Regions from separate parts of the Streptomyces sp. NPDC049577 genome, predicted to be linked through region 3. Evidence: riboswitches for the same ligand, from Rfam matches in the RefSeq annotation. Region 3 holds a riboswitch; each other region holds the start of a gene.

Region 1 (5,594 bases), on a different contig from region 3:
CGCCCCCTGCGTCACATCAGCGGCGTCAGGAAACGCCGGAGCCCTTCCTCGTAGGCCGCGGGGTTGGCGTTCCAGGCCCCGGCGTGGCCGGCGCCGCGCACCGGGCGCAGGGTGATGAGGTCGGGCCGTCGCTCGGCGAAGTCGCGGGAGAGCGCGAGCGGCGCGACGGGATCGTCGGTGCCGTGGGCGATGAGCACGGGTATCTCCAGCCGTTGCACGGCACCGGCGGCGAGGCTGCCGTCGGGGCTGAGGCCGGTGCGGCCCTCGGTCGCCCGGACCGCGAACGGCATCAGGGCGGCGGGGGCGCGGCGGTGGGCGAGGGCCCGCAGGGCGCACTGCCAGTCGAGCAGCGGGGAGTCCAGGACGAGGCCGCTGACGCGGTCGGCCAGTGGGGAGTTCACGGCGGTGAGCAGCGCCATGGTGGCCCCGGTGGACCAGCCGTGCAGCACGACCCGCCGGGCGCCGTGGCGCACGGCGTGACGGACGGCGGCATCCAGATCCCGCCACTCGGTCGCGCCGAAGTGGCCGATTCCGTGCGGTGCCGGGGGCGCTCCGGGGTCGCCGCGATGGGCGGGGGCGAGCACCGGGAAGCGCATGCGGCGCAGGAACGGCATGAGGACCATGGCGTGCTCGCGGGTGGTGCCCAGCCCGTGCGCGGCGATCACCCAGGTGTCGCGGTCGCCGGAGAGGAACCAGGCGGGCAGCTCGCCGGTCTCGCCCGCCACCGTCACCTCGGCGTAGGAGAGGCCGAGTGCCTCCTCCGGGTCGCCGCTGTGGACCTGCGGCGTCAGCCAGACGTGATCGCCGGGCCGCGGGGCGCCGCGCGTGACGCGCTCCAGGTGCCGTACGACGCAGTCGTGCGGGTGGGAGACGTCCGGGACGACGGGCCCGACCACGGCGCGCAGGCCGCGCCCGGCGAGTCCGTAGGTGCCGGGCCGGAGCGCGGCCGGGGTGCGGGTGAGGGTGACCGTGGCGGCGTCGGCCTCGTGGACGGCGATCCGTGGCTCGCCGGGCAGCGGCTGGTCGGGCGGGACCTTCAGCGCGGCATCGCCGGCGTAGCGCCCGGCCGCCACCATGGCCGCTCCGGCGCCTATGACGGATGCGGCGGTCACGGCCGCCGCGGTGCGCACGCCCATTCACCCCAGTGTGCGGGCGGGCGGGCCGCCCGGCCAGTGGGCGGGGCGGCGGCCGGCGCGTGCGTCAGCCGCGCTGGCCGTAACCGCGCAGCTTGCCGGCCACCTCGTCGAGTTGCTCGAGGCTGAGCAGGGCCGGGGTGCGGCCGGGGACGGCGGTGGCGGTGAGCCAGACCCTGCACATCCACTCCAGCTGGGCGGTGCGGTCGTACGCCTGGTCGAGGGTGGCGCCGTAGGTGAGGGTGCCGTGGTTGCGCAGGAGGCAGCCGGTGCGGCCCTCGAGGGCGGTGAGGATGTGCCGGGCGAGCTCGTCGGTGCCGTAGAGGGCGTACGGGGCGACGCGGACCGGGCCGCCGAGGGCGGCGGCCATGTAGTGGATCAGCGGCATCTCGGTGACCAGGGTGGAGACGGCCGTGGCGTGCACGGCGTGGGTGTGCACGATCGCGGCTGCGTCGGTGGCCCGGTAGACGGCGAGGTGCATGGGCAACTCGCTGGTGGGGAGCAGTGCGCCGAACAGCCGGCGGCCGTCGAGGCCGACGCCGACGGCGTCCCCGGGCCCGAGCCGGTCGTAGGGCACGCCGGTGGGTGTGACGAGGACCACGTCCCCGATCCGGGCGGAGACGTTCCCGGAGGTGCCCACCACCAGGCCCTCGGCCGTGGTGCGCCGGGCCGTGGCCACGACTTTTGCCCATGCCCGGCGTATCTCGTCGCGCTCGGCCAGATCCGTCATCGTTGTCCGCCTCCGGTGGGTGTCATGGCGCCGCCCGACCCAGTTCACCTTCCGTTCACCCGGAGTCCCTACGGTCGCCGCGTACTGACCACCGAACTGATTGCCTGGGTGAATGGAACACATCACGCTTCTCATCGGGATCGTGATCGTCACGGCCTTGGTGTTCGACTTTACGAACGGCTTCCACGACACGGCCAACGCCATGGCCACCACCATCTCCACCGGCGCTCTCAAGCCGAAGACCGCCGTCGCGATGTCGGCGGCACTCAACCTCGTCGGCGCGTTCCTGTCCGTGGAGGTCGCCAAGACGATCTCCGGCGGCATCATCGACGAGAAGGCCGGGGTCAGACCCGAGATCATCTTCGCCGGACTGGTCGGGGCGATCGTCTGGAACCTGCTGACGTGGCTGGCGGGCCTGCCCTCCAGCTCCTCGCACGCCCTCTTCGGCGGTCTGATCGGCGCCACCCTGGTTTCGGTGGGTACGCACGGCGTGCACGGTGACGCGATCGTCATGAAGGTCCTCATCCCGGCGGTGTGCGCCCCGATCGTGGCCGGCATCGCCTCCACGGCCGCGACCCGGCTCACCTACCGCCTCTCCCGCGGCCGCGACGAGCAGGACACCGCGAAGGGCTACCGCGCCGGCCAGATCGCCTCGGCCGCCCTGGTCTCCCTCGCGCACGGCACCAACGACGCGCAGAAGACGATGGGCGTCATCACCCTCGCGCTGGTCACCGGTGGCGTCATCGCCCCGCACTCCGACCCGCCGCTGTGGGTCGTCGTCTCGGCCGGCCTGGCCATCGCGCTCGGCACGTACCTGGGCGGCTGGCGCATCATCCAGACGCTCGGCAAGGGCCTCACCGACATCCGCCCGGCGCAGGGCTTCGCCGCCCAGACCGGTGCCGCCACGGTGATCCTCGCCTCCTCGCACATCGGCTTCGCGCTCTCCACCACCCAGGTCTGCTCCGGCTCGGTCATGGGCGCCGGCCTCGGCCGCAAGGGCGGCGTGGTGCGCTGGTCCACGGCCGGCCGCATGGTCCTCGCCTGGGGCCTGACCCTCCCGGCCGCCGGTCTCGTCGCCGGCGCGGCCGCCCTCCTCGCCGACCAGGGCGACTGGGGCGTCGCCGCGGTGGCCGTCCTCGCCCTCGCCGCGAGCGGCGCGATCTGGGCGGCCTCGCGCCGCAAGCCGGTCACGCACGACAACGTCACCGACGCCCCCGCCGCCCCCGCCGCGGAGCCGGCCGGTGTCGTCACCGCCGCCCTCAAGGCCGTCGCCCCGCCGCCGGCGGGCCCGCTGGCCACGTCCGAGACCGCAGCCTAGGAAGCGACCATGCACATCAACTGGATGGCCCTCGGCCAGGTCTTCGGCGTCAGCGTCCTGGTCACCGTCGCCCTGGTGGGTGTCTTCACCCTCGGCATCGTCGGCACGTCCCGCCCCGCCGGGCAGGCGGGCAGCGGCGCGGCCCTGGCCCGCACGGGTGCCTACCTCTGCTACGCGCTGTGCGCGGCGGCCGTGGGGTACGGGATCTATCTGATCGTGGGCTGACCACGCCTCTTCGCGGCCGTCACGGCCGCTGCGCGCCGGACGGACCGAGCGGACATCCGCTCGGCCCGTCCGGCGTTCCGGGCTCCCGGGCCCCTGGGGAGAGTTGACCTTGGCTCCGGCTCGTGGTGGACTGCCGAACGCCAAACGGCGACAGCAGAGGAAGCCGGTGCGAGTCCGGCGCGGTCCCGCCACTGTCACCGGGGAGCGCACCCCCGTCATGAGGGCCACGGCCGTACGAAGGCGGCTGGAAGGCCGGGGGCGACGCGGATCCGGGAGCCAGGAGACTCTGGTCGCCGGTCACGTCGATCCAGGGCGCGGACCCTGAGTGAGGACACATCGCCATGCCCGGCCGCACCGCGGTCTACGCGTCCGGCGCGGCGCTCGGCTTTCTCGGCGACCTGGTGCTCGGCGATCCCCGCCGCGGTCACCCGGTCGCCGCGTTCGGCCGTGCCGCGCAGGCCGTCGAGGACCGGCTGTGGCGCGACCACCGAGGTCGCGGAACCCTGCACACCCTGCTCTGCGCGGGCGGCGCCACCGCCGCCGCCGCGCTGCTCACCCGCGCCGTACGCGGCTCCCGTACGGCCGAGACCGCGCTGACCGCGGCCGCCGTCTGGGCCGTGCTGGGCGGCACCTCGCTGGGCCGCGAGGCACGGGCCGTCGGCGGGGCGCTCGCCGCCGGGGACCTGGACGTGGCCCGGGAGCGGCTGCCGCACCTGTGCGGGCGCGACCCGCAGGCCCTGGACCACCAGCAGATCGCCCGCGCCGTGGTGGAGTCCGTGGCCGAGAACACCTCCGACGCCGTCGTCGGCGCGCTGGTCTGGGGCGCCCTCGCGGGGGTGCCCGGGCTGGTCGGCTTCCGCGCGGTCAACACGCTCGACGCGATGGTGGGTCACAAGTCGCCCCGCCACCTGCGGTTCGGCTGGGCCTCGGCCCGGCTCGACGACGCCGTCGGCTGGCCCGGCGCGCGGCTGACCGCCGCCCTCACCGTGCTCGCCGGCCCGGACCGGCGCGGCGCCTGGCGGATCGCCCGGCGGGACGCCTCCCGGCACCCGAGCCCCAACGCCGGCCCGGTGGAGGCGGCCTTCGCCGGGGCCCTGGGCGTGCGGCTCGGCGGCACCCTCGCCTACTCCGGCCGCGTCGAGCACCGGCCCGTGCTGGGCGAGGAGAACCGCCCGGTCGAGGTGCGCGACATCGAGCGCGCGGTGCGGCTCTCGCGCCGGGTCGCGGTCCTGGCCCTGGGCGCCTCCGTCGCCTGCCGGTACGCCGTCTCCCGCACCCGCGCGCTGGGCAGGCTCTCGAAGGCGCAACCGACGGTGTCCACGAGGAGGAACCGGTGACGACGGACGGGCGCGGGCCGGGCGGCCCGCTGGGCGGGGGCCTGCTGGTGGCCGGGACCACCTCCGACGCGGGCAAGAGCGTGGTGACCGCGGGCATCTGCCGCTGGCTGGCCCGCAAGGGCGTAAAGGTGGCGCCCTTCAAGGCGCAGAACATGTCGCTCAACTCCTATGTCACGCGCGAGGGCGCGGAGATAGGCCGGGCGCAGGCCATGCAGGCCGCGGCGGCCGGCGTGGAGCCGACGGCGCTGATGAACCCGGTGCTGCTCAAGCCCGGCGGCGACCGCAGCAGCCAGGTCGTGCTGATGGGCAAGCCGGTCGGCGAGCTCAGCGCCCGTGGCTACCACGCGGGCCGGCAGGAGCAGTTGTTCGGCACGGTCACCGAGTGCCTGGCCGAGCTGCGGCGCACGCACGACGCGGTGATCTGCGAGGGCGCCGGCAGCCCGGCCGAGATCAATCTGCGGCGCAGCGACATCGTCAACATGGGCCTCGCACGGGCCGCGCGACTGCCGGTCGTGGTGGTCGGCGACATCGACCGGGGCGGCGTCTTCGCCTCCTTCTTCGGCACGACCGCGCTGTTGTCCCGCGAGGACCAGGAGCTGGTAGCGGGTTACCTCGTCAACAAGTTCCGCGGCGATGTCACGCTGCTGGAGCCCGGCCTGGACATGCTGCGCGAGCTGACCGGCCGTCCGACGGTGGGCGTGCTGCCGTTCGCGCACGGGCTCGGCATCGACGAGGAGGACGGGCTGCGCGTGTCGCTGCGCGGCGCCGTCCGCGAGTCGGTGGTCGCGCCGCCGTACGGCGGCGACGTGCTGCGCGTGGCCGTCTGCGCGGTGCCGCTGATGTCCAACTTC
Region 2 (5,594 bases), on a different contig from region 3:
GTCGGCCAGGTGCTGGCGGAGTCCGTCGCGGCCCGGCTGGAGGGCGGGGAGGCGGAGTTCGCCGTCGGGGGGCTGGAGGGGGTCGACCGGCTGGTGCGCGTCGACCAGAAGCCCATCGGGCGCACCCCGCGGTCCAACCTCGCCACCTACACCGGGCTGTTCGACGCGGTGCGCAAGGTCTTCGCCGCCACCGACGCGGCCCGGGCCCGGGGTTACGGCGCGGGGCGGTTCTCGTTCAACGTCGCCGGCGGGCGGTGCGAGACCTGTCAGGGCGAGGGGTTCGTCGCCGTCGAGCTGCTGTTCCTGCCCGGCGCGTACGCGCCCTGCGAGGCGTGCGGGGGCGCGCGCTACAACCCGGAGACGCTGGAGATCACCTACCGGGGCGCGAACATCGCCCAGGTGCTGGAGCTGACCGTGGACGCCGCGGAGGAGTTCCTCGCGGACGTGCCGGCCGCCCGGCGGAGCCTGGCGATGCTGCGGGAGGTCGGTCTGGGCTATCTGCGTCTGGGCCAGCCGGCCACCGAGCTGTCGGGCGGGGAGGCGCAGCGCGTCAAGCTCGCCGCGGAGCTCCAGCGCACCCGGCGCGGGCACACCCTCTACGTGCTCGACGAGCCGACGACCGGGCTGCACCCCGCCGACACCGAGGTGCTGCTGCGGCAGCTGCACGGGCTGGTGGAGGCGGGCGACTCGGTGGTGGTCGTCGAGCACGACATGGCCGTGGTCGCGGGCGCGGACCACGTCGTGGACCTCGGCCCCGGGGGCGGCGACGAGGGCGGGCGCGTGGTCGCGGCGGGCACGCCGCAGCAGGTGGCGGCGGCCGCCGGGAGCGTGACGGCGCGCTACCTCGCGAAGGAGCTGGGCGCCTGACGTCCGTCCCGGCGGCCGTTGGTCATCCGTCGGAGGCCGGGGCGGCGGCCGTGCGGGCCGCCCAGCGCTGTTCGACCTTGGCGAAGCGCCAGTAGGCGAGGGCGAGGGCCCAGACGGCCACGAAGAGGCCGACGATGACGAAGCCGACGTTGTCGAGGTCCAGCCCGGCGATCCAGCCGCTGACCCCGTCGTCCAGCCCGAGCTTCTCGTGCAGGACGCCGACCAGTTCGATGGTGCCGATGAGGAAGGCGACGGCGATCGACAGCCCGGTGATGGTGAGGTTGTAGTAGACCTTGCGCACCGGGTTGGAGAAGGCCCACTGGTAGGCGAAGTTCATGAACGTGCCGTCGAGCGTGTCGAACAGGCTCATGCCGGCCGCGAAGAGCAGCGGCAGGCACAGGATCGCGTACCAGGGCAGGCCGGCCGCGGCGCCGCTGCCGGCCATCACCATGAGCGTGACCTCGGTGGCGGTGTCGAAGCCGAGCCCGAAGAGGAAGCCCAGCGGATACATCTGGCCGGGGCGGGAGACGGAGCGGGTGAGCCGGCCGAGCAGGCGGTTCATGAAGCCCCGGGAGTCCAGCTGCCGTTCCAGCTCGGCCTCGTCGTAGCGTCCCTCGCGCATCGCGCGGAAGATGCGCAGGATGCCGGAGAGGGCGACGAGGTTGAGGGCGGCGATGAGGTAGAGGAAGCCGCCGGAGACGGTGGTGCCGACCACGCCGAGGGTCTGGTGGGTGGTGGACTCCTCGTTCATCAGCACCCCGGCCAGATGGGTGCCGCCGGCCACCAGGGCGGCCATGACGACGACCACGCTGGAGTGGCCGAGGGCGAACCAGAAGCCGACCGAGACCGGGCGCTTGCCGTCGGCCATCAGCTTGCGGGTGGTGTTGTCGATGGCGGCGATGTGGTCGGCGTCGAAGGCGTGCCGCATGCCGAGGGTGTAGGCGGTGACGCCGAGGCCGACGCCGAAGACCTTGGAGTCGACCCGGTAGTGGTTGGGCACGACCAGCAGGAAGAGCACGCCGAAGGCGACGACGTGCAGGGCGGCGATGACGGCCAGCAGGCCGGCGGTGCGCACGGTGTCCTGGCGGCGCCAGCGGAAGGCGGGCGGCGGGCCGTCGGGCGCGCGGTCGGACACGGCGGTATTCACGGACATCAGGGGTGAACGCTCCAGCACCTCGTGGATCATTTCTTCGGTGCCGTGGCCGGTCTCCTGGCTTACGGGTCCGTTCGCGCCCGCCCCCGCCTTCCCGGCAGCCGGCTGCGGCCAGTGGCTCCGCGCGCCCGTGGACGCGCGGTGTGGGACGGAAACTCCCCGATCACAGTGGCGAGGGCCGCTCCGGAATGGGACCACGAGGGTCCGTCACCGGTCTTCCCGAGCACCACGACCGGGCCACCTTAACGTTTCGGCCGCATCCCCTGACGAAGAAGTGGTTATCACCACGTATGCACGGAGCGATGGACGCGCGGGCGGGCCGGTGCTACGTGTGCGGGAACGAGCAGAAAGGGCTGACCGCCATGGCAGACGCTGAGCACGGGCCCCGTCGGGCCGGCAAGGACTCACCGGGCGGGGCCGGGGCCCCGCCGGGGGCCTTCGCCCGGCGCATCGGGCTGTTCCAGGCCACCGCCATCAACATGAGCCAGATGTGCGGGATCGGGCCGTTCGTCACGATCCCGCTGATGGTTGCCGCCTTCGGGGGCCCGCAGGCCGTCATCGGCTTCGTCGCGGGCGCGGTGCTGGCGCTGGCGGACGGTCTGGTCTGGGCCGAGCTCGGCGCGTCCCTGCCGGGCGCGGGCGGCAGTTACGTCTATCTGCGGCAGGCGTTCCAGTACCGCACGGGCAAGCTGATGCCCTTCCTGTTCGTGTGGACGGCGATGCTGTTCATCCCGCTGGCGATGGCGACGGGCGTGATCGGCTTCGTCCAGTACCTCGGCTTCCTCTGGCCGGGCATGACGCCGGGCCAGGGCGATCTGACCGGGCTGGCGCTGATCGCGGTGGTCGTGGCGCTGCTGTGGCGCGGCGTGGAGAACATCGCGCGGATCACCGCTGTGCTGTGGTGCGTGATGATCGCCTCTGTCGTGCTCGTCATCGTCGCCGCGTTCACGCACTTCAGCACCGCGCTCGCGTTCACCTACCCCGCCCACGCCTTCGAGCTGACGGGCAATCACTTCTGGATCGGCTTCGCCGCGGGTCTGACCATCGGCATCTACGACTACGGCGGTTACTACACCGCCGCCTACATGGGCGCGGAGATCAAGAACCCCGGGCGCACCCTGCCGCGCGCCATCGTCTACTCGATCCTCGGCATCATGGTCATCTATCTGCTGCTCCAGATCGGCACCCTGGGCGTGGTCGACTGGCGGGAGATGCTCGACCCGGGCTCCACGGCCGCCACCTCGGTGGCCTCGGCGGTGCTGGAGAGGACCTGGGGCAAGGCCGCCGCGAACGCCGTCACGGTGCTGATCCTCGTCACCGCCTTCGCCTCCGTCTACACCGGGCTGCTGGGCGGTTCGCGCGTGCCCTACGACGCCGCCCGGGAGAAGGTCTTCTTCCGCCCCTTCGGCACCCTGCACCCGCGCCACCGCTTCCCGGTGCTGCCGCTGGTGACGATGGGCGTCATCGGCGCCGTGGGGTTTCTGATCGGCCGTCATACGGATCTGGCGACGCTGATCCAGCTGCTGACCACCGTGATGGTGCTGGTGCAGGCGCTCGCCCAGATCGTGGCCGTGACGGTGCTGCGCCGCCGCCAGCCGGGGCTGCCGCGGCCGTACCGGATGTGGCTCTATCCGCTGCCGAGCCTGGTGGCGCTGGTGGGCTGGCTGGTCATCTACGGCTACGCGGACCGCAATTCCCCCGGCCGGCACCCCATCGAATGGTCCCTGGCCTGGGTCGCCGCCGGCTGCGCGGCCTTCGCCGCGTGGGCGGCGTACGAGAAGGTGTGGCCGTTCGGACCGCGCGAGATCAGCGAGGAGTACCTGCCGGACGCCGCCGGGGACACCCACGGGCGAAGCCCGGGCGGTGGTCCGGACAGCGGCCCGGACGACGGCGCGGAGAACGGCCCGAACGACCGCGAGCCGACGCCCGCCTGACGGCCCGACACCGGCGGAGTTGCCGAACGGTGATAAAACGGCACCCATGCCCGTGACCAGTGCCCCGTCCTCGAAGCCCACCTCCGCCAAGCCGCGCCGGCTGCTCTGGCACCGCCTGATATTCGGGCTCTGGTACCGGCCCGTCGACGTGCTCGACGAGGCCCGGGACCGGAGCGTGTGGGGTGCGGCGACGTTCCTGAGCCTGCTGTGCGGGGCGATGGGCACGATGGGCAAGGACTCCTTCTGGGGCCAGTGGGAGGTGAGCCCCGCGCTGGCCCTGTGGGCGATGGCCATCGGTGCCGTGGTGGTGCTGCTGGCCAGCCTGCTGCTGGGGATCGTCACCCATGCCATCGCCCGCCGGCTGGGCGGCAACGGCAGGTTCGCGCCCACCACCGGTCTGTTCGTCCTCGTCTTCTGGGCGACCGACCTGCCCCGGCTGGCCCTCGACGCCTGGCTGCCCTCGGACTCGGTGCCCGTGCGGGCCGCGGCCTCCGTGACGGCGGCCTTCGGCTGCGCGCTGGCCGTCCTGCTGATCCGCGGCCAGCACCATCTGCCGACCCGCAAGGCGGTGGCGGCGGTGAGCGTACAGATGCTGGCGGCCGTGGCCCTGCTGAAGTTCCCGCCCGGCAGCGGCTGACGGCCGGCCCGAACGGCAGCGGCCCCGGAACGACGATGGCCCGCCCGGTGCGACGGGGGATGCACACCGGGCGGGCTCGAGAACAGTTCTACCTCATCAAGGATGGGGCATGCACCAAAAGCGTGTTCGTTTTGCCGATTACCAGCGCACGGGGAGCGAGATCAAGCCACGCGCGCGCATGGCCGGACGCCACCTCAGCTCACTCCTCGGAACATCGAGTTCCAGTTTTTCGCAGCGCTCCAGCAGCACCCGGAGGGCGATTGCGGTCTCCATCCGGGCCAGCGGCGCGCCCAGGCAGTAGTGGATGCCGTGCCCCAGCGCGAGCTGCCCCGACCGGTCCCGCCGCAGGTCAAGGCGGTCCGGGTCGCGGAACTGGCGGGGATCGCGGTTGGCCGAGGCGAGCGAGAGCAGCACGGTCTCCCCCGCGGGCACCAGCGTGCCGCCGATCTCCATGTCCTCCAGCGGGAAGCGCCGGATGGCCAGCGCGGCGGGCCCCTCCCACCGGCTCAGCTCGTCGACGGCCGCTTCGAGTCCGTCCGGATTCGCTCGCAGCTCGTGCAGGAGTGCGGGGTGGTCCAGCAGGGCGAGGACGGCGTTGGCGATGAGGTGGACGGTGTTCTCGTAACCGGCGAAGAGGATGAGGAAGGCGAGGGAGGTCAGTTCGTCGCGGGACAGGCTGTCCCCGTTCTCCTGGACCGCGATCAGGTCCGACAGGAGGTCGTCGCCGGGGTCGGCGCGCTTGGCCTCGATGAGGCCGGTGAAGAAGCCCATCATCGCGGCGACCGCCTCCTTCATCAGGTGGGGCCGCTCGGGGTCCGGGGTGATGAGGGCGTCGGTCCAGGCCCGGAAGTCGACGCGGTCCGCCCGCGGGACGCCGAGCAGATCGCAGATCACGGTGATCGGCAGCGGTGTGGCGTACTCGGCCAGCAGGTCCATGCGCCCGCGCGGCGCGACGGCGTCCAGCAGTTCGCCGGCGACGTCCGTCACCGGGGCCCGGAGCTTC
Region 3 (5,594 bases):
ATTCCGTGGCCGGTCATGCCCGAGTTGGTGTGGAAGACATGGCCGACGGCACGCGCGCAGGTCGTGGCGCTGGGGATTCCCGAGGGCCACGTCCAGGCGCGGGCGGCGTACCGGAACGACACCCTGCCGGACGAAGGGGCGTACGACGACTGGCGGGTGTGCGCCCACGATCCGGCCGAGGGCCGTCAGGTCCCGCGCGACACCCGGGTGACGCTCTATCTCTCGTCCCGCGACAACGGCTGTCCCGACCCGGCCCGGGCGACGGGCGCCGCGGTCGACCTGCCGGACCGCGACGACGACGGCGACCCGGACTACCGCGACCCCTTCCCCGGGGACCACGACCGCAACACCGCCTTCCCGGACGGGATCCCCCGTGGATCCGACGACTCCGACGGCTCCGGCGACTCGTCGGGCGGCTCCCACCGTCACGGCCACAGCGTCTGCCCCCACACGCGCCTGTGCTGAGGGCCTGCGTGTGCGAGGTTTCCCCCACACACGCCGGGGGTGCCGCGGTGACGGGGTGAGGCCCGGGCCGGCGCTACCGCACTGGTCCGGGCCGTGGTGTCAGGAGGCCGTGCCGCCCAGTTCCTCGCGGACCTCGCGGGCCGCCGCCACCAGGTTCTCCAGGGAGGCGCGGACCTCGGGCCGGCCGCGGGTCTTCAGGCCGCAGTCGGGGTTGACCCACAGGCGGTCGGCGGGGATCGCGGACAGGGCCTTCCGCAGCAGGTCCGCCACCTCGCCGATGCCGGGGACGCGCGGCGAGTGGATGTCGTAGACGCCGGGGCCGGCCTCGCGCGGGTAGCCCGCCGTGGCCAGCTCCCCGGCGACCTGCATGTGCGAGCGGGCCGCCTCCAGGCTGATGACGTCCGCGTCGAGGTCGTCGATGGCCGCCAGGACGTCGCCGAACTCGGCGTAGCACATGTGGGTGTGGATCTGGGTGTCCGGCCGGACGCCGCTCGTGGCGAGACGGAAGGACTCGGTGGCCCAGGCGAGGTACGCCGCGTGGTCGGCGGCGCGCAGCGGGAGGGTCTCGCGGAGGGCGGGCTCGTCCACCTGGATCACCGGTGTCCCGGCGGCCTCCAGGTCGTTCACCTCGTCGCGCAGGGCCAGGGCGACCTGCCGGGCCGTGTCGGCGAGGGGCTGGTCGTCGCGGACGAAGGACCAGGCGAGCATGGTGACCGGGCCGGTGAGCATGCCCTTGACCGGGCGCTCGGTGAGCGACTGCGCGTAGCGGGTCCAGCGGACCGTCATGGGCTCGGAGCGGGAGATGTCGCCGGCGAGGACCGGCGGGCGGACGTAGCGGGTGCCGTACGACTGGACCCAGCCGTGCTGGGTGGCCAGGTAGCCGGTGAGCTGCTCGGCGAAGTACTGGACCATGTCGTTGCGCTCGGGCTCGCCGTGCACGAGGACGTCGAGGCCGGTCTTCTCCTGGAAGGAGACGACCTCGCGGATCTCGGCCTCGATCCGCTCCTCGTAGGCCGCGGTGCCGATGCGTCCGGCGCGCAGGTCGGCGCGGGCCGTGCGCAGCTCGGTGGTCTGCGGGAAGGAGCCGATCGTGGTGGTCGGCAGCGGCGGGAGCCGCAGGTGGGCGCGCTGGGCGGCCGCGCGCTCGGGGTAGGGCTGGGACCGGTGCGCGTCGGCGGCGATGACGGCGGCGGCGCGGGCGCGCACCGCCGGGTCCCGGGTGATCGCCGAGCCGGCGCGCGAGGCGCGGTCGGCGCGGTTGGCGGCGAGTTCGGCGGCGATGGCGTCGGTGCCGTGCGCGAGTCCCCTGGCGAGGGTGACGACCTCCCGGGCCTTCTGGCGGGCGAAGGAGAGCCAGCGGAGGATCTGTCCGTCGATGTCGCGCTCGGCCGTGGCGTCCAGGGGGACGTGCAGCAGGGAGCAGGAGGGGGCGACGTCGACCCGGTCGGCGAGGCCGAGGAGGGTGCCGAGGGTGGACAGGGACCTCTCGAGGTCGTCGATCCATACGTTGCGGCCGTCGACCACGCCGGCGACCAGGCGTTTGCCGGGCAGGCCGCCGACGGCCGCGAGGTCGTCGAGGTTGGCGGCGGCGGACCGGGTGAAGTCGAGGGCGAGGCCGTCGACGGGGGCCTTGGCCAGGACCGGCAGGGCCTCGCCGAGGCGGTCGAAGTAGGAGGCGACGAGCAGCTTGGGGCGGTCGGTGAGGGTGCCCAGCTCGCGGTAGGCGCGGCCGGCGGCGTTCAGCTCGGCCGGGGTGCGGTCCTGGACCAGGGCGGGCTCGTCGAGTTGGACCCATTCGGCCCCGGCGGCCCGCAGGTCCGCGAGGACCTCGGCGTAGACGGGCAGCAGCCGGTCGAGGAGGGTGAGCGGTTCGAAGCCGGCGGCGACGCCGGGCGCGGGCTTGGCCAGCAGCAGGTAGGTGACCGGTCCGACGAGGACCGGTCGGGCGGTGAGGCCGAGGGCGAGGGCCTCTCCCAGTTCCGTGACCTGGTTGGCGGAGTCGGCGGTGAAGACGGTGTCGGGGCCGAGCTCGGGGACCAGGTAGTGGTAGTTGGTGTCGAACCACTTGGTCATCTCCAGTGGTGCCACGTCCTGAGTGCCGCGGGCCATGGCGAAGTACCCGTCCAGGGGGTCCGCCGCGACGGCGGCGCGGTGGCGGGCGGGGATCGCGCCGACCATGACGCTGGTGTCCAGGACGTGGTCGTAGTACGAGAAGTCGCCGGTCGGCACCTCGTGGACGCTGGCGTCGGCGAGCTGCCGCCAGTTGGCGGCGCGCAGTTCGGCGGCCGTCTCCCGGAGGGCACCGGCGGTGACGCGGCCCTTCCAGTAGCCCTCGATCGCCTTCTTCAGTTCACGGCCCTGGCCCTGCCGGGGGTAGCCGTGAACGGTGGCGCGTGCTGCCGCGGCTGCGGACTTGCTGGTCACGGAACTCTCCTTCGCGAGTTTCTGTTCAGCACCTCGGAAACCCGGCGAGGACGCGAAGGGTGACGGATCCGGCGGGTCGCCGCCGTTGCGCGGGCCCGTTGGATGTGTACGCCGACCCGCCCTCGAGGTCACCGGGATCTCCGCGCGCGAACGCTCGCGCGCGGGCAGCGGCAGGTCTTCGGACTCGCGGGCGCGTCTGCCGGGGCAGACACCTACTGGCCGTCGCTTCCCGGACCCGCCCGGGCCCAGTGCGTATGACGGCGGTCGTTCCCGCTCACCGCTGCGGGGCAGTCCCGGATTCCCACCGGGTTCCCTCTTGCGACGCGCCTGCCTGGCGAGCAGGGCGAACCGGCTGCACTGGCCACCCTAGAGGGAGGGTCGCCGGCCGGGACAGGGTTGTTCACATACCGGTCACACATCACGCCGCGCCCTCCGGTGCGGCCCCGGCCGTCGCCGGGAACTTCTTCGTCACCGGCCGTAGGTGTGGAACCCCCGGCCCGTCTTGCGGCCGAGCAGCCCCGCCTCCACCATGCGCAGCAGCAGCGGGGGCGGGGCGTAGAGCGGTTCCTTGAACTCCTCGTAGAGGGATTCCGCGATGGAGGCGACGGTGTCCAGGCCGATCAGGTCGGCGAGCCGGAGCGGGCCCATCGGATGAGCGCAGCCGAGCTCCATGCCGGTGTCGAGGTCGGTCGCGGTGGCGAAGCCGGACTCGGCCATGCGGATCGCGGAGAGCAGATAGGGGATCAGGAGGGCGTTGACGACGAAGCCGGCGCGGTCCCGGGACCGTACGACCGTCTTGCCCAGGGTGCGGGTGGCGAAGGTCTCGACGGCGTCCGCGGTCGCGGCCGTGGTGTGCAGGGAGGAGACGACCTCGACCAGGGGCAGGACGGGCACGGGGTTGAAGAAGTGCAGTCCGACCACGCGGTCGGCACGGCGTGTCGCCATGCCGAGGCGCATCACGGGGATCGAGGAGGTGTTGGTGGCGAGGATCGCCTCCGGATCCTCAACGATCTTGTCGACGGCGGCGAAGACCTCGGTCTTCACCTCGGCGTTCTCGCTGACGGCCTCGATGACGAGGTGGCGGTCGGCGAGGTCGTCGAGGCTGCCGGAGAAGGCGAGCCGGGCGAGGGCGTCCTGGGCGCTCGCCCCGTCCAGCTTGCCCTTGGTGACGGCGCGTTCGAGGGAGGCGGTCACGCGGTCCCGTGCGGCGCGGGCGGCGGTGGCGTCGGCCTCGCAGACGACGGTGTCGAGCCCGGCGCGGGCGCAGACCTCGGCGATGCCGGCGCCCATCTGCCCGCCGCCGACGATCCCGATACGGGTGAGGGTGGTGTTCACGACTGTGCCTCCGGAGGCCGGACGAGGGGGTGGGCGTAGGCGTCGATGGTGGATCTCCGTGGCCGGTGGGAGCGCTCAGTGGAACTGCTCCTCCTCGGTGGAGCCGGTCAGTGCCGTGGCGTCGGCGGCGACCTGCCGGCCGGAGAGGTAGACGGCCTGCAGTCCGGCCTTGACCATCTGCACGGCCTGTCCGCCGGTGAGCGCGCCGAGGGCGTGCACGTAGTCGCGCTCGTGCAGTTGCCGCCACAGGCGCTCGGCCCCGCGGCGGGCCAGGGTGTGCTCCTCGCGGACGCTGCCGGACAGCCGGATGACGTCCTCGGCGCCGTAGGTCCGCTCGATGCCCTTCCAGCGGGGGTCGGTCGCCCAACGCCGGGTGAGGTCGTCCACGGTGGTCGGGGCGTCCGTCGCTGCCTGTGCCATGGCTGCCTCCAGGGATGGGTGCCAAGTGTGCGAAGACCGGGGAACTCCCCCGGGAACGCGGCCCGCCGTGCCATCGGGGATGAGCGGGAGCGGAGAGAACCGGGCCGGCGGGCCGCATGGACGACTCTTGCAGCGGCACTGAGTGCCATCAAGGGTGGCCGGATGCCAAGTGATGCGAATCTTCTCAGCGCATTCCGCCAAGTCTGCGAAGACGTGGGAAGGTTCACTTTCCGGGTCCGGGCCCTAGACTCGCCGCCGGACCGACAACGGGAGGGGCCGGCGGTGGGCAAGACCTACGCGGGCGCGCGGTTGCGCAGGCTGCGCGAGGAGCGGCGGTTCAGCCAGGCCGAGTTCGCGCGCGTGCTCGCGATCTCGCCCAGTTACCTGAACCAGATGGAGCACGATTCGCGACCCCTGACGGTCCCCGTCCTGCTGCGGCTGACCGAGGCGTTCGGGGTGGACCCCGGCTTCTTCGCCGAGCAGGACACCACACGGGTCCTCGCCGACCTCCGCGAGGCGCTCGCCGACGAGATCGCCGGCGCCCGCGTCTCTGCCGGCGAGCTGACCGAGCTCGTCTCCCGGCTGCCGTCGGTCGCCGCCGTGCTCATCGAGCTGGGGCGCCGCAACCAGGCGCTGTCCGAACGCCTGGCGGAGGCGGCCGAGGGACGCGGCGAGGTGGCCGGTCCGGCCGCACCGCGCTCCCCGCACGAGGAGGTCCGGGAGTTCTTCCACCGCCGCAAGAACTACCTCCACGACCTCGACGTCACCGCCGAGCGGCTGGCCGGGGAGCTGGGCGTCCGCCCCGGCGGGGTGCTGACCGCGCTCTCCGCCCGGCTCACCGGGAGGCACGCCGTCGAGCTGGCCGCGGGCTCCGGCCGGCTGCACCACTACGACCCGGCGCGCCGGACGCTGCATCTGTCGAGCAGGCTGCGCCCGGGCCAGCGGGCCTT
Region 4 (5,594 bases), on a different contig from region 3:
CGGCGATGACGGCGCTGTGCCGGTCACGGCTGCGGAGTTCGTGGGTGTGCTGCGGCCAGTAGCCGTGCACCCAGGCGGTGCGCGGGTCGGCGGTGAGGCGCCGGGTCAGGGCGCGGCCCGCGCGCTCGGCGTCGGGCGCGTCGACCGAGCCGGGCGCGGTGGCGACCAGCAGGAGGTGGGGTTGCCCGGCGCCGAAGCGGGCGGCGAGGAAGGCGTCGGCCCGGGTGGACTCCGCCCGCTGCGGGGTCCAGCCGCCCGGGGCGAGCCGGGTGCCGGTCCCCTGTCCGGCCACGGCGGCCAGCAGGGCCACGACGCACAGCAGGAGGAGGGTGCCGAGCGCGCGCCGGGGGGTGCCGTGGGCGGCTCGCGCCACGAGGGAACGGCGGTGCTGGAGGAAGGGCATCTCGTGGGCGTCCTTCGCGGGTTGGGGCTGGGCGAGGTGGACACGGCACACGGCGCGGTCGTTCGGTGACGCCGCCCCACAGCACGCGTTCGCAGCGCGTGTTCAGCAGAATAATCAGCTCATGACTTTAAATGCCTACATTTCGCGCTATTCGGGCGCGGCGGGCATGTCGAGACGGCGGGACGTTGTCATACCGATATCCGGACGGGGGGTGACGCCCGGAGGCGGCCTCCCCTAGATTTCCTGCGCATTACGCAAGATCACACACTGGGATCGCGCAGGGGACGGAGTCATTGCATGTCCGAACCACCTGGGAACGGCGGCCGCGAACGCGTCGTCGTCACCGTGCCACTGATCGTCGCGGGCATATGCCTGGCCCTGCCCTTCGGGGCGATGCTGTGGGTCGACTCCTACTCCCGGCTCACCCCGGCCCTCATCGGCATCCCGTTCTTCTACTGGTACCAGATGCTGTGGGTGGTGCTCTCCACGGCCCTCACGGTCGTCGCCTACGCCATCGTGCGCCGGCACGAGCGGACGACCCGCGCCCGCCGGGGCGGTGAGCAGCGGTGAAGGACGGCGTGAACGGCGTGGCACTCGCCGTCTTCATCATCTTCTTCCTGGTCGTGACGGTCATGGGCTTCCTGGCCTCGCGCTGGCGGCGTGCCGAGAACGCCGACAACCTCGACGAGTGGGGGCTCGGCGGCCGCTCCTTCGGCACCTGGATCACCTGGTTCCTGCTCGGCGGCGACCTCTACACGGCGTACACCTTCGTCGCCGTCCCCGCGGCGATCTACGCGGGCGGGGCCGCGGGCTTCTTCGCGGTGCCGTACACGATCCTGTGCTACCCGCTCGTCTTCACCTTCCTGCCGCGCCTGTGGTCGGTGGCGCACAAGCACGGATACGTGACGTCCTCGGACTTCGTGCGCGGCCGCTTCGGGTCCCGGGGGCTCTCGCTGGCGCTCGCGCTCACCGGGATCCTCGCGACGATGCCGTACATCGCCCTCCAACTCGTCGGAATACAGGCCGTTCTGGACGTCATGGGCGTGGGCGGCGGCGAGAACACCAACTGGTTCGTCAAGGACCTGCCGCTGCTGATCGCCTTCGGTGTGCTCGCGGCCTACACCTACTCCTCCGGGCTGCGCGCGCCGGCGCTGATCGCCTTCGTCAAGGACGCGTTGATCTACATCGTCATCGGCGTGGCGATCGTCTACATCCCGATCCGCCTGGGCGGCTTCGACCATATCTTCGCGAAGGCGGGCGAGGCGTTCGCGACCACAAACCCCAAGACCGGGAAGCCGAGCGGTTCGCTGATCACCGGGGGGCAGGCGCAGTGGTCGTACGCGACGCTCGCGCTCGGCTCGGCGATGGCGCTGTTCCTCTATCCACACTCGGTCACGGCCGTGCTCTCCAGCCGCAGCCGCAACGTCATCCGCCGCAACACCACGATCCTGCCGCTGTACTCGCTGATGCTGGGCCTGCTGGCGATGCTCGGCTTCATGGCCATCGCCGCCGGGATCAAGGTCAAGAACGGCCAGCTGGCGATCCCGCAGCTCTTCGAGAACATGTTCCCGGACTGGTTCACGGGCGTGGCGTTCGCCGCGATCGGCATCGGGGCGCTCGTGCCGGCGGCCATCATGTCGATAGCCGCCGCAAATCTCTTCACGCGCAACATCTACAAGGAGTTCATCCGGCCGGACGCGTCGCCGGAGCACGAGGCGAAGGTCTCCAAGCTCGCCTCGCTGCTGGTCAAGGTGGGCGCGCTCGCCTTCGTCCTCACGATGGACAAGACGGTGGCGATCAACTTCCAGCTGCTCGGCGGCATCTGGATCCTCCAGACGGTGCCGGCGCTCGTCGGCGGCCTCTTCACCCGCTGGGCCCACCGCTGGGCGCTGCTCGCCGGCTGGGCGGCGGGCATGGCGTACGGGACGTGGAAGGCGTACGAGACGCCGAGCGCGACCCAGCCGCATTTCGGGAACACCAACCTGATCCCGCTCATCGGGGAGAAGGGGTACATCGGGCTGACGGCCTTCGTCCTCAATGTGATCGTCGTCATCGTGGCGACGTTCGTGCTGCGCGCGGTCAAGGCGCCGGACGGGGTGGACCAGACGCGCGCCTCGGACTACACGGCCGATGCCGGCGATCCCGGGGTGAGCGCGGAGCTGCCCCCGGCGACGGCTGGAGCGCCCGGCGGGCACTAGGAGCGGGGGCCCGCCGGGCCCCCTCGCCCCGGCCCTCCAGGGGGCCGTCACGACCCGCACGACGGGGCGTGGCGGCCCCCTCTCGCATGCCTCCTCCGCTTGCCCGTTAGCACATTCCGCGACCACCTCATGACGGGGCGACACAACATGTGGGGGCGCGTACGGAGCCCGGCACTAGATGTATGCTCGTCCTCGCTGTCGCCGCAGGGGAATCCGGTGGAAATCCGGAACTGTCCCGCAACGGTGTATGTGTGCCCATATACGCACCACCAGTCCGAGGACCTGCCGGCAGCACACCCACGACCGAGCCCGCTCGGCACGGGTGTTGGAAGACGTCCGGGCCTCGCGGTTGGGCCGATGGGCGCTGTGCGGCATGCCCTCGTGCACGTGGCATGCCGGCGAGCGATCCGTCGAGCACCTCCCGCCCAGGCCCCCAGCCGAGCGAGGGAGAGCCACACGTGACCATCGCGCCCGCAGATCCGGTTTCAGGTTCCGTCACCACCACGGACGCCGGCGGTCCCGGGACCGCGCTGCTGCGCACCCTGACCGATCTCACCGCAGATCTGCCCGCCACCGACCCGGGCAAGGTCGCCGCCGCCGCGCTGCGGGGCCGTCACCCCGGCTCGGACGAGGCCGAGCTGCGCTCCCTCGCCACGGAGGCCGCGGCCGGTCTGATCGCCGAGGAGCCCGAGTACTCCAAGCTCGCCGCCCGGCTGCTCACCCGCGCCATCGCGGAGGAGGCCGCCGGACAGGGCGCGACCTCCTTCTCCGCCTCGGTCGCCGTCGGCCACCGCGAGGGCCTGATCGCGGACGACACCGCCGCCTTCGTGCGCCAGCACGCCGAGCGCCTGGACGCCCTGGTCGACGCCGCCCTCGCCGACGGCGCCGACGACCGCTTCGGCTACTTCGGCCTGCGCACCCTGCACAGCCGCTACCTGCTGCGCCACCCCATCACCCGGCAGGTCGTCGAGACCCCGCAGCACTTCCTGCTGCGCGTCGCCTGCGGTCTGGCCGAGGACCACTCGGAGCGGGCCCTGGAGGACGTCGCCGAGCTCTACCGGCTCACCAGCACGCTCTCCTACCTGCCCTCCTCCCCCACTCTCTTCAACTCCGGCACCCGCCACCCGCAGATGTCCTCCTGCTATCTGCTGGACTCGCCGCTGGACGAGCTGGACTCGATCTACGAGCGCTACCACCAGGTCGCGCGGCTCTCCAAGCACGCGGGCGGCATCGGCCTCTCCTACTCGCGCATCCGTTCGCGCGGCTCCCTCATCCGGGGGACCAACGGTCACTCCAACGGCATCGTGCCGTTCCTGCGCACCCTCGACGCCTCCGTCGCCGCGGTGAACCAGGGCGGCCGCCGCAAGGGCGCCGCCTGCGTCTACCTGGAGACCTGGCACGCCGACATCGAGGAGTTCCTGGAGCTCCGCGACAACACCGGTGAGGAGGCCCGCCGCACCCACAACCTGAACATCGCCCACTGGATCCCGGACGAGTTCATGCGCCGCGTCGAGGCCGATGCCGACTGGTCGCTGTTCTCCCCCGCCGACACGCCGGACCTGGTCGACCTGTACGGCGACGAGTTCGACGCCGCCTACCGCCGCTACGAGGCCGAGGGCAAGGCCGTCAAGCAGATCCCGGCCCGCGTGCTCTACGCCCGCATGATGCGCACCCTCGCGCAGACCGGCAACGGCTGGATGACGTTCAAGGACGCCGCCAACCGCACCGCCAACCAGACGGCCGAGAAGGGCAAGGTCGTCCACTCCTCCAACCTCTGCACGGAGATCCTGGAGGTCACCGACGACGGCGAGACCGCGGTCTGCAACCTCGGCTCGGTCAACCTCGCGGCCCACCTCGGCACCGACGGCGAGATGGACTGGGAGAAGCTCGACCGCACGGTCCGCACGGCCGTCACCTTCCTCGACCGCGTCGTGGACATCAACTTCTACCCGACCGAGCAGGCCGGCAACTCCAACAGCCGCTGGCGCCCGGTGGGCCTGGGCCTGATGGGTCTGCAGGACGTCTTCTTCCGGCTGCGCCTGCCCTTCGACTCCGCCGAGGCGAAGGAGCTGTCCACCAAGATCTCCGAGCGCATCATGCTCGCGGCCTACGAGGCGTCCGCCGACCTCGCCGAGCGGCACGGCCCGCACCCGGCCTGGTCCGCGACCCGCACCGCGCGCGGCGTGCTGCACCCGGACCACTACCCGAACGCCGTCCCGGCCTGGGCGGACCGCTGGGAGGCCCTGCGCGGCCGCATCGCGTCGGTCGGCATGCGCAACTCGCTGCTGCTCGCCATCGCGCCCACCGCGACCATCGCCTCGATCGCCGGCGTGTACGAGTGCATCGAGCCGCAGGTCTCCAACCTCTTCAAGCGCGAGACGCTCTCCGGTGAGTTCCTCCAGGTCAACACCTACCTGGTGGAGGACCTGAAGAAGCTCGGCGTCTGGGACCGCACCACCCGCGACGCCATGACCGACGCCAACGGCTCGATCCAGGACATGCGCTGGATCCCGCAGGAGGTGCGCGACCTCTACCGCACCGCCTGGGAGATCCCGCAGCGCGCGCTGATCGACATGGCCGCGGCCCGTACGCCGTACCTGGACCAGAGCCAGTCGCTGAACCTCTTCATGGCCTCGCCCACCATCGGCAAGCTCAGCTCGATGTACGCGTACGCCTGGAAGCAGGGCATCAAGACGACGTACTACCTGCGCTCGCGCCCGGCCACCCGGATCGCCCGCGCGGCCTCCGGCTCCACCGCCGCCACCATCCCCGTGCAGCAGGCCGCGCCCGACGCGGACGCCATCGCCTGCTCCCTTGAGAACCCCGAGTCCTGCGAGGCCTGCCAGTAATGTCCGCCGCTGAACAGAAGAACCTGCTCGACCCGGGCTTCGAGCTGACGCTGCGCCCCATGCGGTACCCGGACTTCTACGACCGCTACCGCGACGCGATCAAGAACACCTGGACCGTCGAGGAGGTCGACCTCCACTCGGACG

The links. Region 3 has a riboswitch for cobalamin ahead of metE (5-methyltetrahydropteroyltriglutamate--homocysteine S-methyltransferase). Riboswitches for the same ligand answer to the same signal wherever they lie in the genome.
Region 1: linked by a shared signal. The riboswitch ahead of AB0K09_RS26650 (cobalamin biosynthesis protein) and the one ahead of metE (5-methyltetrahydropteroyltriglutamate--homocysteine S-methyltransferase) in region 3 are both predicted to bind cobalamin.
Region 2: linked by a shared signal. The riboswitch ahead of AB0K09_RS16465 (HoxN/HupN/NixA family nickel/cobalt transporter) and the one ahead of metE (5-methyltetrahydropteroyltriglutamate--homocysteine S-methyltransferase) in region 3 are both predicted to bind cobalamin.
Region 4: linked by a shared signal. The riboswitch ahead of AB0K09_RS02905 (ribonucleoside-diphosphate reductase subunit alpha) and the one ahead of metE (5-methyltetrahydropteroyltriglutamate--homocysteine S-methyltransferase) in region 3 are both predicted to bind cobalamin.

What each region holds. Positions count from the first base shown of each region.
Region 1 covers NZ_JBFAPH010000313.1:285-5,878, forward strand. Annotated here, with positions in the region: gene AB0K09_RS26630 (alpha/beta hydrolase) at 12-1,136, opposite strand; gene AB0K09_RS26635 (class II aldolase/adducin family protein) at 1,201-1,863, opposite strand; gene AB0K09_RS26640 (inorganic phosphate transporter) at 1,976-3,181, shown strand; gene AB0K09_RS26645 (hypothetical protein) at 3,191-3,406, shown strand; cobalamin riboswitch at 3,562-3,693, shown strand; gene AB0K09_RS26650 (cobalamin biosynthesis protein) at 3,748-4,743, shown strand; gene AB0K09_RS26655 (cobyric acid synthase) at 4,773-5,594, shown strand, end outside.
Region 2 covers NZ_JBFAPH010000128.1:6,415-12,008, forward strand. Annotated here, with positions in the region: gene uvrA (excinuclease ABC subunit UvrA) at 1-867, shown strand, start outside; gene AB0K09_RS16465 (HoxN/HupN/NixA family nickel/cobalt transporter) at 890-2,020, opposite strand; cobalamin riboswitch at 2,050-2,266, opposite strand; gene AB0K09_RS16470 (APC family permease) at 2,383-3,954, shown strand; gene AB0K09_RS16475 (YIP1 family protein) at 4,001-4,591, shown strand; gene AB0K09_RS16480 (cytochrome P450) at 4,730-5,594, opposite strand, start outside.
Region 3 covers NZ_JBFAPH010000351.1:576-6,169, reverse strand. Annotated here, with positions in the region: partial or broken gene AB0K09_RS27940 (PASTA domain-containing protein) at 1-465, shown strand, start outside; gene metE (5-methyltetrahydropteroyltriglutamate--homocysteine S-methyltransferase) at 565-2,889, opposite strand; cobalamin riboswitch at 3,062-3,207, opposite strand; gene AB0K09_RS27930 (3-hydroxybutyryl-CoA dehydrogenase) at 3,358-4,224, opposite strand; partial or broken gene AB0K09_RS27925 (isocitrate lyase) at 4,342-4,644, opposite strand; partial or broken gene AB0K09_RS27920 (short-chain fatty acyl-CoA regulator family protein) at 4,927-5,594, shown strand, end outside.
Region 4 covers NZ_JBFAPH010000011.1:14,887-20,480, forward strand. Annotated here, with positions in the region: gene AB0K09_RS02890 (MMPL family transporter) at 1-454, opposite strand, end outside; gene AB0K09_RS02895 (DUF3311 domain-containing protein) at 701-973, shown strand; gene mctP (monocarboxylate uptake permease MctP) at 970-2,601, shown strand; cobalamin riboswitch at 2,771-2,906, shown strand; gene AB0K09_RS02905 (ribonucleoside-diphosphate reductase subunit alpha) at 3,060-5,450, shown strand; gene AB0K09_RS02910 (ribonucleotide-diphosphate reductase subunit beta) at 5,450-5,594, shown strand, end outside.